Regions from separate parts of the Lysinibacillus sp. KU-BSD001 genome, predicted to be linked through region 2. Evidence: a T-box and tRNA genes for the amino acid it is inferred to sense, from the RefSeq annotation. Region 2 holds a T-box; the other holds one or more tRNA genes.
What was found. The T-box of region 2 lies ahead of ileS (isoleucine--tRNA ligase). A T-box ahead of a tRNA ligase gene usually reads a tRNA of that ligase, here a tRNA-Ile.

Region 1 (6,119 bases), on a different contig from region 2:
TCTAAATTGGATGTTGCTTCATCGAGCAGTAAAATGGGTGGATTACGTAAAATGGCCCGTGCAATCGCGATACGTTGGCGTTGACCACCCGACAATTTGATGCCCCCTTCTCCAACTTGCGCGTCTAAACCACCCTCTAACATTTGCACAAAATCCCATGCATGTGCTTTTTGGAGGGCATCAATAATTTCCTGTTCCGTTGCGTTCGGTGTACCGTACTGCACATTTTCTCTTACTGTACCATTCATCAGTGGACTTTCTTGCGAGACATAGCCGAATAATCCTCGCCAACGATCTAAACAGAGTTGCTCAATCGATTGCGTCCCGTAGTAAATGGCACCCCCTGTTAGCTCATAAAAGCGTTCCATTAATGAAAACAGCGTCGTCTTTCCGCCACCACTTGCACCGACAAGCGCCGTTGTTTTGCCAGCCGGAATAGTCAGAGATAGCTGATTAAAAATAGGCTTATCTCCATATTGAAAAGCGACAGCATCAAATATAATATTAGCTTGCTTTGTGTCTGGCTGAGCTACTCCCCCTTGCTCTACTGGATAAGCAAGTAATTCGTGCAATCTTTCTGTTGCACCAAGCGCCTTTTGAAGCGAAGTAAAAAACGTGGCCATTTGTGTAAACGGCACGATAATTTGCACTAAATAAAACATAATCGCCACAAGCGCCCCAGCAGAAATCGCGCCTGTTGCCACTTGTGCGCCGCCATAGCCAAATAGCAAAATGAGCACAAGCATCATGACAAGCGTCATAATTGGCGATAAAATAGCGAGCACTTTCGCTTCCTTTAAACCGAAGCGATATAAATTAACAATTTGTGCTTTACCCTTTTCCTTTTCTAGTGGCTCTGCTTGATATGCTTTTACGAGGCGAATATTTGTCAGCACTCGACCTAAGTTCCCTGAAAAACTGGCTAGCTCGTCTTGATTCGCTTTTGCAATTTGATTCATCTTCTGCCCTAATGGGAGCATCACACCAATAGATAGTGGCACCGCAATGAGCATTAGCAATGTCATTTTCCAATCAATCCATAGCAAAATCCCGACTGAACCAATAATCGTCAGTATCCCTGTAAAAAACGTAATAATATGTTGAGTAATTAATTCTTTTACCACATTTGTATCTTGCGTAATACGGCTCATCGTTTCGCCAGATTCATGTGCATCAAAATACGTAATACGTAGCTGAAGTACATGCCCCCAAACCCGCTCTCGAATAGCGGCAACAATTTTCTCACCGATTGTCATCATCATGTAAAATGCGATTCCTGAAATCGCTGCTTGCACGATAAGTACTCCCGCTACGAAAAGAAGGGCTAAAAAGGAAATGTCCCCTTCCGCAAACCGATTGATCATATTCATTGTTAACAGTGGGACAGCTAATCCTACCCCTGTCTCAATAATGCCGAGTATGATGGCTAGAACAATAAGCCCTTTTGGTGGATTTGCTCGCTTAACTAGTTGCCATAATTTATTTGGCTGAAATGTACTTTTTTGCACCACTATTACCTCCCTCAATTTAAAGTTACTCAATCTGCTCTTATACCTATCTTCTGTTGCTGTACAAGCAGCTTCCTCTCATGCTTATATTATAGAGACTCACGTAACGTAAGAATCAACAGAAACAACTACAATTTTTACATAAAAACCCCCATATAGCTTTCAGATGTACTCGCTATTGGAGGTATCGTGTTATTTATTTACTTTTACTTCGCCAAGGAATGTCGTGTGTAAAAACGCTAGTCTTCTTGCCATTTCTTCAGGCGTATTTTTGAAACCTTGTTTAATCCAATAAATGAATAGGCCTAAAAATGCATAGGTTTCATAAAAATTAATGGCCTCTTTATCAAACCAGATTTCTTGTTGCAACGTTAATTCTTTACGACCTATACTTCCTAGTGTCTCGCAAAATGTATTTTGCGAACCTGGAATAACTTCTCCCATCAGCATCAGTGAAAACACGAATTGATTGTTATAGACAAATGTAAAAATGGGAATGCTCAGTGTAGGATCAGATAATGTAAACGTCTCTTTCCCTTTATAACTATCGCGATAGTATTGAGCCAGCTCGTCTAAATAGTCTCTAAAAATATCCGCTAATACCTGTGTACTATCTTCATAATGAGAGTAAAATGTCACACGATTACAACCCGCTACTTTTGCAATTTCTGTAATTGAAATAGCTTTAAAGTCTTTTTCCTTTACTAAAGTTAGTACTGCATCTTTTAATTTTTTCCGCGTTCGTATGATGCGTCGATCTTCTGTTACCACTTGCAACATCACCTAATTTCATACAATCTTTTCACAAAGTATAGCATGAATACGTGTACGGTGCTTTTTTCATTCCATCATTAAAACTATCGAATATTCCGAAAGTAACGTCTTTTTAATAATGAAGTGCTTTAAATTGACACTCCCTACTCTATTCTGTTAATTTACAATTGTAGTTTATATTTATCATACATATCATAAGGAACTGTGCGTTTTTTCATAGATTCCTTTTATTTCCTATGGTATGTTGAACACAATGATAGCTTACCATCCATAACATTGGTACAAAACAAGTTCGATTTCATTATTATATTTAGGAGGAGTTTCATTATGGCTCGTTTAGAAGGTAAAGTTGCAATTATTACAGGTGCTGCTCAAGGTATGGGTGCTGCACACGCAAAATTATTCGTTGAAGAAGGCGCAAAGGTTGTCATCACTGACTTAAACGAAGAAAAAGGTCAAGCATTAGTAGCTGAATTAGGTGAAAACGCAGTATTCGTTAAACAAAACGTAGCAAACGAAGCAGACTGGGCTACAGTCATTGCTACAGCAGAAGAAGCTTTCGGTCCAGTAAACGTTTTAGTAAATAACGCTGGTATTACAATGGCGAAATCACTAATGGAAACAACGGTTGAAGAATACCGTCGCATCGTAGAAATTAACCAAGTATCTGTATTCTTAGGTATGAAAGCTGCACTTCCTTCAATGCAAAAAGCTGGTGGCGGTTCAATCGTTAATATTTCTTCTTTAAACGGTTTAGTTGCTGGTGCGATTGGCTACACAGATACAAAATTCGCTGTACGTGGTATGACAAAAGCAGCGGCAATGGAAGCGGCTCACTACAACGTGCGCGTAAACTCTGTACACCCAGGTGTAATCGCTACACCAATGGTAGTACAAGAAGATACAAAAGCAGCAGTAGAAGAATTTGCAAAGCACATTCCATTACGACGTGTTGCGCAACCAGAAGAAGTTTCGAAAATGGTATTATTCTTAGCATCTGATGACTCTAGCTACTCTACAGGTTCTGAGTTTGTAATCGATGGCGGCGTAACTGCACGCTAATCATTCAAAAAGACTGCATGTGCAATGCAGTCTTTTTATTATTTATATGATGAGATTAACACCACTACAAAAAACGTAGCTTTAACTATCCAAAGCTACGTCCTTGTTTTATTTAAATCCAAACCACACTGTTAAGATGTATGCTCTGACCAACGTCGCTTAATTTTATAACCCACTATAAACAAAACGCTTAAATAGAGCAATATTAAAATAACTGTGCTTAATTCATTATCCTCAAACTGATTCCCTGCCAAAGTGAAGGCTAAAATGGTCGGTAACTTTCCTAAAAGAGTCGCTAAAAAGAAGGCTCTAAGACTGATCATTGATACACCAGCAATCATATTAACCCCTGCTGATGGCAGTACTGGTATTAATCGACCTATTAGTATTGCTAAAAATCCGTTGCGTTCAAGCAAATGAAAAAAACCTGTTACGCTATGCCATTTGCTAACCTTTCGTAATGCCCAATCCTGCAAAAAGTAACGGCAGGTAATAAACATTAAAACAGAGCCACACACTGTTCCACCTAAATTTATCAACAACGCTATAGGGATTGAATACTGAGCTCCAATGGCACTAGCAATAAGCGGAATAGGCATAGCCGGCACAAATGCGAGCACCGTCATTAGAACAAACCCAAACCAAGCTGTAAAGACCGAATTTCTTTCAATTAATCCTAATAGAAACTGTTCCATCACACACTCCTAAAGTTTTAACACTCTCTTCATCATGCTATACACACTTATTTGCTTAAAATATAGACTACCAATTACTCTAATTCACTTTCATCCCTCTATAGCATATTTCAAGAGAATCATCAGCTCAATAATTACCTAATGGAAACTAAAAAACCCCTAGTAGCGTAACGTTAAAATATAATATCATACAAAACACCTTCCAAAATAATCTATATATCTATTATTTCAACACCTATGTTTTATACTATATCTAGCTATTCATTAATACGACAAAAATAAAAAAGTATGCAGCACTCGCTACATACTTTAGATGACCCGTACGGGATTCGAACCCGTGTTACCGCCGTGAAAGGGCGGTGTCTTAACCACTTGACCAACGGGCCATGGCTCCGAAGGTAGGACTCGAACCTACGACCAACCGGTTAACAGCCGGTTGCTCTACCACTGAGCTACTTCGGAATAATATAATGGTGGGCCTAAATGGACTCGAACCATCGACCTCACGCTTATCAGGCGTGCGCTCTAACCAGCTGAGCTATAGGCCCATTTATTATGTAATGGTGGGTCAGGACGGAATCGAACCGCCGACACTTAGAGCTTCAATCTAATGCTCTACCAACTGAGCTACTGACCCATATAAATGGCGGTCCCGACCGGGATCGAACCGGCGATCTCCTGCGTGACAGGCAGGCATGTTAACCGCTACACCACGGGACCATTTGGTTGCGGGGACAGGATTTGAACCTGTGACCTTCGGGTTATGAGCCCGACGAGCTACCGAACTGCTCCACCCCGCGATAATATTATGATTGCTGAAGTTTTATTCTAGTTCACCATTTTCTTTTAAAACAAAATGGCGGAGGAAGAGGGATTCGAACCCCCGCGCGGTTTAACCCGCCTGTCGGTTTTCAAGACCGATCCCTTCAGCCGGACTTGGGTATTCCTCCGTATAAATGGTGGCTACCGAGGGAGTCGAACCCACGACCTTTCGGGTATGAACCGAATGCTCTAGCCAGCTGAGCTAGGTAGCCATTGAAAATAATATTTGGTGGAGCCTAGCGGGATCGAACCGCTGACCTCCTGCGTGCAAGGCAGGCGCTCTCCCAGCTGAGCTAAGGCCCCAGAGTCGGAATGACAGGATTCGAACCTACGACCCCTTGGTCCCAAACCAAGTGCTCTACCAAGCTGAGCTACATTCCGAGTTTAAAAATATGGCGCGCCCGACAGGAGTCGAACCCATAACCTTCTGATCCGTAGTCAGACGCTCTATCCAATTGAGCTACGGGCGCATAATAAATGGTGCCGAGGGCCGGAATCGAACCGGCACGGTGGTCACCCACCGCAGGATTTTAAGTCCTGTGCGTCTGCCAGTTCCGCCACCCCGGCATATTGGAGCGGAAGACGAGGTTCGAACTCGCGACCCCCACCTTGGCAAGGTGGTGTTCTACCACTGAACTACTTCCGCAATATGCTGTAATTTTTATTCTGACAGTATATAAAGTTAAATAGTGCAAATTAATACAATGGAACTTATAAGCCTTCTTCTAGCATTAGCTCCTAAATATAGTATATCCTCTACCACTGCATAAATATTATGAAATGGTGAGCCATGAAGGACTCGAACCTTCGACCCTCTGATTAAAAGTCAGATGCTCTACCAACTGAGCTAATGGCTCTAAATAATAATGGGGCGACTGATGGGAATCGAACCCACGAATGCCGGAACCACAATCCGGTGCGTTAACCACTTCGCCACAATCGCCATTGTTGTTAATAGTGGCTTTAAAACCTGGCAGGGGCAGTAGGAATCGAACCCACACCAAAGGTTTTGGAGACCTCTATTCTACCGTTGAACTATGCCCCTAAATGGTGGAGGGGGACGGATTCGAACCGCCGAACCCTAAGGAGCGGATTTACAGTCCGCCGCGTTTAGCCACTTCGCTACCCCTCCAAGGGATGGTGCCGGCGATAGGAGTCGAACCCACGACCTACTGATTACAAGTCAGTTGCTCTACCAACTGAGCTACACCGGCATAAATATGGTGGAGGATGACGGGCTCGAACCGCCGACCCCCTG
Region 2 (6,119 bases):
TGTCGGAGAAATTCGACGTCATTTACGTGATCATCATGCACTAAGAGTTTCCCGCTCATTGCGAGACATTGCGTATAAAGCGATGCAAGCAAAAGAACAATTTGTACTGGAGCATTCATATGAACCAACATTACAGCAAATTGCAGAGATGCTTGAAATGAAACAGGAAGATGTACTATATGCGTTAGATGCGATACAAGACCCAATGTCCCTACAAGAACCGATTTACGCGGATGGCACGGATCCAGTGTACATGCTGGATCAGTTAAAAGGTGATGTGTCAGAAGACCAGTGGGTTGCATATGTATCGGTAAAAGAGAGTATGCAAAAGCTGGATGAACGTCAGCAGCTCATTGTCGCCAAACGCTTTTATTACGGGGAAACGCAAACGGAAATTGCCAAAACATTAGGCATATCACAAGCGCAAATATCACGTTTAGAAAAAAGTGCAATTGCACTCATGCAGAAAGACTATAAAGTTGACTAGAGCGCACATCATGTGCGCTTTTCTTCACAATTGGGGAAAGATTATTTTGAAAAAAACAAAAGGTGGAGTGCTATGTTAAGATTTTCAACGGTGCAACAGAAAGAGATGATAGAGGCTGGGAGTGGACGGTTTATTGGCTATATTGTCGATGCAGAAGTAAATGAAAAAAGTGGACATATTGAGTACTTTTTTGTGGCACAACCGAGGAAAATTTCGCAAATTCTTCATAAAGAAGATAGTATAAAAAAAGTAGCAATTAGTGATATTCTCATAGTAGGCAAGGATGTAATTTTAGTAAAAACGGCTTCCGTATAGGTCGCCCTATTCATTGATAAATCACCTTTAGCTTGATACAATAATATAAACTAATATTGTAAAGTTGGGAAAAAAGTGACCGAAATTATTAATAATTTAAAATGTATTCAAAAAAAAATAGAAGATGCACAACATAGAGCAAATGGATCGCAACAAGTAAATATCGTAGCAGTAACAAAAGAAGTAGATGTAGCACGTACGCAGGAAGCGCTTGCAGCAGGTCTTGTACATCTAGGCGAAAACCGCCCAGAAGGATTACATACAAAGCTTGAACATATTAAATCTGGTGTAAAATGGCATTATATAGGCTCATTACAAACGCGGAAAGTAAAACAAGTAATAAACGATATTCACTTTTTACATTCATTAGACCGAATTAGCCTAGCAGAAGAAATTGAAAAGCGCGCGGAACGACCGATTAAATGCTTTGTTCAAGCAAATGTTTCAGGTGAGGAATCGAAGCATGGGTTGTCAAAGGAAGAGGTCATTTCGTTTATTCAACAACTAGCTGCTTACACAAAAATCGAAGTCGTCGGGTTAATGACAATGGCTCCAAATACAGAAGATGAACACATCATTCGTAATGTATTTCGTGAAGTGAAAAAACTTCAACAGGAAGTTATTGCCTTGCAATTACCATATGCTCCGTGCACTGAACTTTCTATGGGAATGTCAAATGACTACGAGATTGCTGTAGAGGAAGGAGCAACCTTTGTAAGGATTGGCACGGCTCTTGTTGGATGATGAAAGAAGGGACGGTGGATGAGTATGAAAAACATTATAAAAAATTTCTTCTACTTAGAAGATGAGGAAGAACATGTAACACATGATGAAGTAACTGAAAAGAACGTAAAACAACAGCAGTCTGAAGTGCCTGCTATTAATGCACGATTTAAAAAAGAGCGCAAAGTTGTTCCGCAACAGTTACCACATGTGTCTGCTCCATCGCAAAATAATGTAGTAAGCCTCCATGCAGCAACAACAACAAAGGGTGCCAAAGTCGTATTAGTAGAGCCTCGTGTTTACGCGGAAGCACAAGATATTGCCGAAAATTTAAAAAATAAACGTGCGACAATTGTGAATTTACAACGTATTGAGCGTGATCAAGGTGTACGTATTATTGACTTTTTAAGTGGTACAGTGTATGCATTAGGTGGCGATATTCAACGAATTGGAACAGATATTTTCCTATGTACACCAGAGAATGTAGAAGTATCAGGAGAAATTTCAAATTATATTATTGATGAAATTTAGAAGCTAGAGAGGTATTTAGATGATTTATTATATTATTATGCAGGCATTTACGATTTACACGTTTATGCTAATTGCATACATTTTGCTATCGTGGATTCCAGCAGCACAAGACTCCGCTGTAGGTCGCTTTTTAGCAACAGTATGTGAACCGTACTTAGGGTTTTTCCGCAAGTTTATTCCGCCAATTGGCATGATTGATATTTCACCAATTGTTGCATTGTTTGCACTACGCTTTATTCAACAAGGTTTATTAAATGTTATTAGCTACATTATTTAAGTCTTTCCCCGTACAATGTTTCTCATTGTAAGGGGATTTTATTTAACAAGGAGTTACGAAAATGGAGCATTTAATTCAGCACTTTCGAAAAGATGAACAGCCATTTATTGAACAAGTTGTTGGTTGGCAGCGCGAAGTGGAAGATCGTTATGCACCGCGCTTAACCGATTTTTTAGACCCACGGCAACGTTTTATCGTGAGTACTGTAATAGGTCAGTCAGATGATTTAACTGTTTCTATGGAAGGAGGATTTCAAGCATCCGAGCGCATGCGGATGATAATTGCACCTTCCTATTATGTGCCAGAAGAACATGACTACCATCTTACAATCTTTTCAGTAAGCTATCCTTCGAAATTTGTACAAATTAAACATCCTGATGTGTTAGGGGCACTCCTTTCACTTGGTGTTGAACGGGGCAAATTTGGCGATATTCGTGTGGCTGAAAATACAGTAGAATTTGCAGTGGCAAAGGAAGTAGCAGATTATGTACGTACGAATTTATCGAGCATTGGTAAAGTGAAAGTACATATGGAGGAAGTAGGGACAAGTTCGCTTTTACAGCTAGAAGAACAATGGGAAGAAAGCTCTTGTACCGTTTCTTCGATGCGTCTTGACGTTGTACTTGCGACTATATTAAATCTTTCGCGACAAAAATCGCAAAGTCTGATTGCAGCAGGTCGCGTAAAAGTCAATTGGACCGTTCGCGAGCAAGTGGCATTTGAATTACAAGAAGGCGATATTATTTCTGCACGAGGTTTTGGTCGTTTAAAAGTAATCATGACAGAAGGACGGACAAAAAAAGATAAAATTCGCCTACAAATAGGTCGATTAGAGCAAAAACTATGACTATCTGCAGAAAAAAACGAAAAAATGATGTCAATTAAACGCTAACAAAGTATAATGTTTAATAAATAGTAACGTGCAAAGGAGAGCAGCGACATGCCATTATCCCCCTTAGATATACATAATAAGGAGTTTACGCGTGGCTTCCGTGGCTATGCAGAGGACGAGGTAAACGAATTTTTAGATCAGATTATTAAAGATTACGAGATTATTTTACGTGAGAAAAAAGAGCTGGAAGATAAAATCAAAACAATGACAGAACAGATGGACCACTATAACAATTTAGAAGGGACATTACAAAAGTCGATTATTGTTGCACAAGAGGCAGCGGAAGAGTTACGTCGCAACTCGCAAAAGGAAGCAAAGCTCATTGTAAAAGAAGCCGAAAAAAATGCAGATCGTATTGTGAATGAGGCTTTATCGAAAGCACGTAAAGTGACTATTGAAATTGATGAGTTAAAGAAGCAGTCAAAAGTGTTCCGCAACCGCTTTAAGATGTTAGTAGAAGCACAGCTAGATTTATTGAATACAGATGATTGGGATAACTTGCTAGAATACGATGTGACATTGACAGAAATTCCAATACAAACACGTGAAAAGTATGAAACAGAGGATGAGAACTTAAGTTCAATTTAGGCGGAAAAGCTTGACGTGCCGCAAACAGTTTCATATACTGATACACAAAAGATGTTTATATGCATAATCAGCTACGATGGAGACAGTATGTTAAAATTGCTGTGAAGCGATTCGAGGATGGTGGGAGCTCGAACAAAAAGCAATTTTTACAGAAAATCACTCTGGAGCTAGTTCATTGAATTTTAGTAAATGAGCTCGTGATACGCGACGTTACAGCGACTAAGAGGCAGTAAATGTTTACTGTAAATTAGGGTGGTACCACGAAATGACAGCTTTTCGTCCCTTTTTGGGATGAAGGGCTTTTTATTTTGCATGTAAACAAATAACAGGAGGATTACGAATGGTAGAGTATAAAGACACGTTATTAATGCCAAAAACAGATTTCCCAATGCGCGGAGGATTGCCAACAAAAGAGCCGCAAATCCAAGCAAAGTGGAATGAAATGGATATTAACAAATTAGTAAATGAACGTACAAAGGATCGTCCACATTTTGTATTACATGATGGCCCTCCGTATGCAAACGGTGATATCCATATCGGGCATGCATTAAACAAAGTTATTAAAGATATGATTAATCGTCATCGTTCAATGACTGGTTTTCATGTACCGTATGTACCAGGGTGGGATACACACGGTTTACCAATTGAGCAAGCATTAACAAATAAAGGTGTTAATCGTAAAGAAATGTCGGTTGCACAATTCCGCGAGCTTTGTGAAAAATATGCGTATGAGCAAATCGATAATCAGCGTGAACAATTTAAACGTTTAGGTGTGCGCGGGGATTGGGAAAATCCATACATCACATTAAAGCCGGAATTCGAAGCACGTCAAATTGAAGTATTCGGTAAAATGGCGGAAAAAGGCTACATTTATAAAGGCTTAAAACCGGTATACTGGTCACCATCATCTGAATCAGCATTAGCTGAAGCTGAAATTGAATATAAAGATGTCAAATCACCATCTATTTATGTATCGTTCCCGATTAAAGATGCAAAAGGTGTCGTTCCTGCGGATGCGAAATTTATTATCTGGACAACAACACCTTGGACATTACCAGCAAACCTCGGTATTTCTGTAAACCCAGAGTTCACATATGTAGTCGTAGCAGTGGAAGATAAAAAATTCATTATTGCAAAAGATTTACTTGAAAATGTGGCAAATGCAATTGGTTGGGCGTCTTATGAAGTACTTCAAGAAGTAAAAGGGCAAGAGCTTGACCGTGTTGTAGCGAAACACCCATTCTATGATCGCGATTCACTGGTAATGGTTGGTGAGCACGTCACAGCTGAAGCTGGTACAGGATGTGTACACACAGCACCTGGTCACGGGGAAGACGACTTTAACATCGGAAAAGCATATGGCTTACCTGTTTTATCGCCAGTGGATAACCGCGGTTGCTACACAGCAGAAGCACCAGGCTTTGAAGGCATTTTCTATGATGCTGCAAATAAGCTTGTTACAGAAAAATTACAAGAAGTAGATGCGTTGGAAAAATTAAACTTCTTCACGCACTCTTATCCGCATGACTGGCGTACGAAAAAGCCGGTTATTTACCGTGCGACACCACAATGGTTTGCGTCAGTTGAAGCATTCCGTGATGAATTATTAAAAGCGGTTGAAGATACGACATTCACACCTGCATGGGGTGAAACACGTCTTTACAATATGATTCGTGATCGTGGTGACTGGTGTATTTCGCGTCAACGTGCATGGGGGGTACCGATTCCAGTATTCTATGCGGAGAATGGTGAAGAAATCATTACGTCAGAAACAATTGCACATGTCGTGCAGTTATTCCGTGAGCATGGTTCAAATATTTGGTTCCAAAAAACAGCGAAAGAATTACTACCTGAAGGCTTCACACATCCTGGTAGCCCGAATGGCGAGTTCACAAAAGAAAACGACATTATGGACGTTTGGTTTGACTCAGGCTCGTCGCACCAAGGTGTATTAGTAGAGCGCGGCATGAAATACCCAGCAGATCTTTACTTAGAAGGTTCTGACCAATACCGTGGTTGGTTTAACTCATCACTAATTACATCTGTTGCAATTAATGGTTACGCACCATATAAAGGGTTATTATCTCATGGTTTCGTATTAGACGGTGAAGGTCGTAAAATGAGTAAGTCTTTAGGGAATGTGATCATTCCTCAAAAAGTAATGGATCAATACGGTGCAGATATTTTACGTTTATGGGTAGCATCTGTTGACTATACAGGCGACGTGCGTATCTCGATGGATATGTTAAAGCAAGTTTCTGAGGTATATCGTAAAATCCGTAACACGCTTCGTTTCTTACACGGGA

Region 1: it encodes a tRNA-Ile, which carries the amino acid that the T-box ahead of ileS (isoleucine--tRNA ligase) is inferred to sense. The anticodon was not compared.

The regions. Positions count from the first base shown of each region.
Region 1 covers NZ_JBDQZI010000012.1:5-6,123, reverse strand. The annotation lists gene AAGS61_RS15705 (ABC transporter ATP-binding protein) at 1-1,508, opposite strand, end outside; gene AAGS61_RS15700 (TetR/AcrR family transcriptional regulator) at 1,701-2,279, opposite strand; gene AAGS61_RS15695 (glucose 1-dehydrogenase) at 2,610-3,344, shown strand; gene AAGS61_RS15690 (TVP38/TMEM64 family protein) at 3,476-4,039, opposite strand; tRNA gene AAGS61_RS15685 (tRNA-Glu) at 4,354-4,425, opposite strand; tRNA gene AAGS61_RS15680 (tRNA-Asn) at 4,427-4,501, opposite strand; tRNA gene AAGS61_RS15675 (tRNA-Ile) at 4,511-4,587, opposite strand; tRNA gene AAGS61_RS15670 (tRNA-Phe) at 4,601-4,676, opposite strand; tRNA gene AAGS61_RS15665 (tRNA-Asp) at 4,684-4,759, opposite strand; tRNA gene AAGS61_RS15660 (tRNA-Met) at 4,763-4,839, opposite strand; tRNA gene AAGS61_RS15655 (tRNA-Ser) at 4,897-4,989, opposite strand; tRNA gene AAGS61_RS15650 (tRNA-Met) at 4,997-5,073, opposite strand; tRNA gene AAGS61_RS15645 (tRNA-Ala) at 5,089-5,164, opposite strand; tRNA gene AAGS61_RS15640 (tRNA-Pro) at 5,169-5,242, opposite strand; tRNA gene AAGS61_RS15635 (tRNA-Arg) at 5,255-5,331, opposite strand; tRNA gene AAGS61_RS15630 (tRNA-Leu) at 5,340-5,428, opposite strand; tRNA gene AAGS61_RS15625 (tRNA-Gly) at 5,433-5,507, opposite strand; tRNA gene AAGS61_RS15620 (tRNA-Lys) at 5,643-5,718, opposite strand; tRNA gene AAGS61_RS15615 (tRNA-His) at 5,729-5,804, opposite strand; tRNA gene AAGS61_RS15610 (tRNA-Trp) at 5,833-5,906, opposite strand; tRNA gene AAGS61_RS15605 (tRNA-Tyr) at 5,910-5,993, opposite strand; tRNA gene AAGS61_RS15600 (tRNA-Thr) at 6,000-6,075, opposite strand.
Region 2 covers NZ_JBDQZI010000001.1:118,914-125,032, forward strand. The annotation lists gene sigG (RNA polymerase sporulation sigma factor SigG) at 1-487, shown strand, start outside; gene AAGS61_RS00595 (PRC-barrel domain-containing protein) at 560-802, shown strand; gene AAGS61_RS00600 (YggS family pyridoxal phosphate-dependent enzyme) at 878-1,546, shown strand; gene AAGS61_RS00605 (cell division protein SepF) at 1,565-2,056, shown strand; gene AAGS61_RS00610 (YggT family protein) at 2,076-2,333, shown strand; gene AAGS61_RS00615 (RNA-binding protein) at 2,395-3,180, shown strand; gene AAGS61_RS00620 (DivIVA domain-containing protein) at 3,274-3,813, shown strand; T-box leader at 3,878-4,100, shown strand; gene ileS (isoleucine--tRNA ligase) at 4,154-6,119, shown strand, end outside.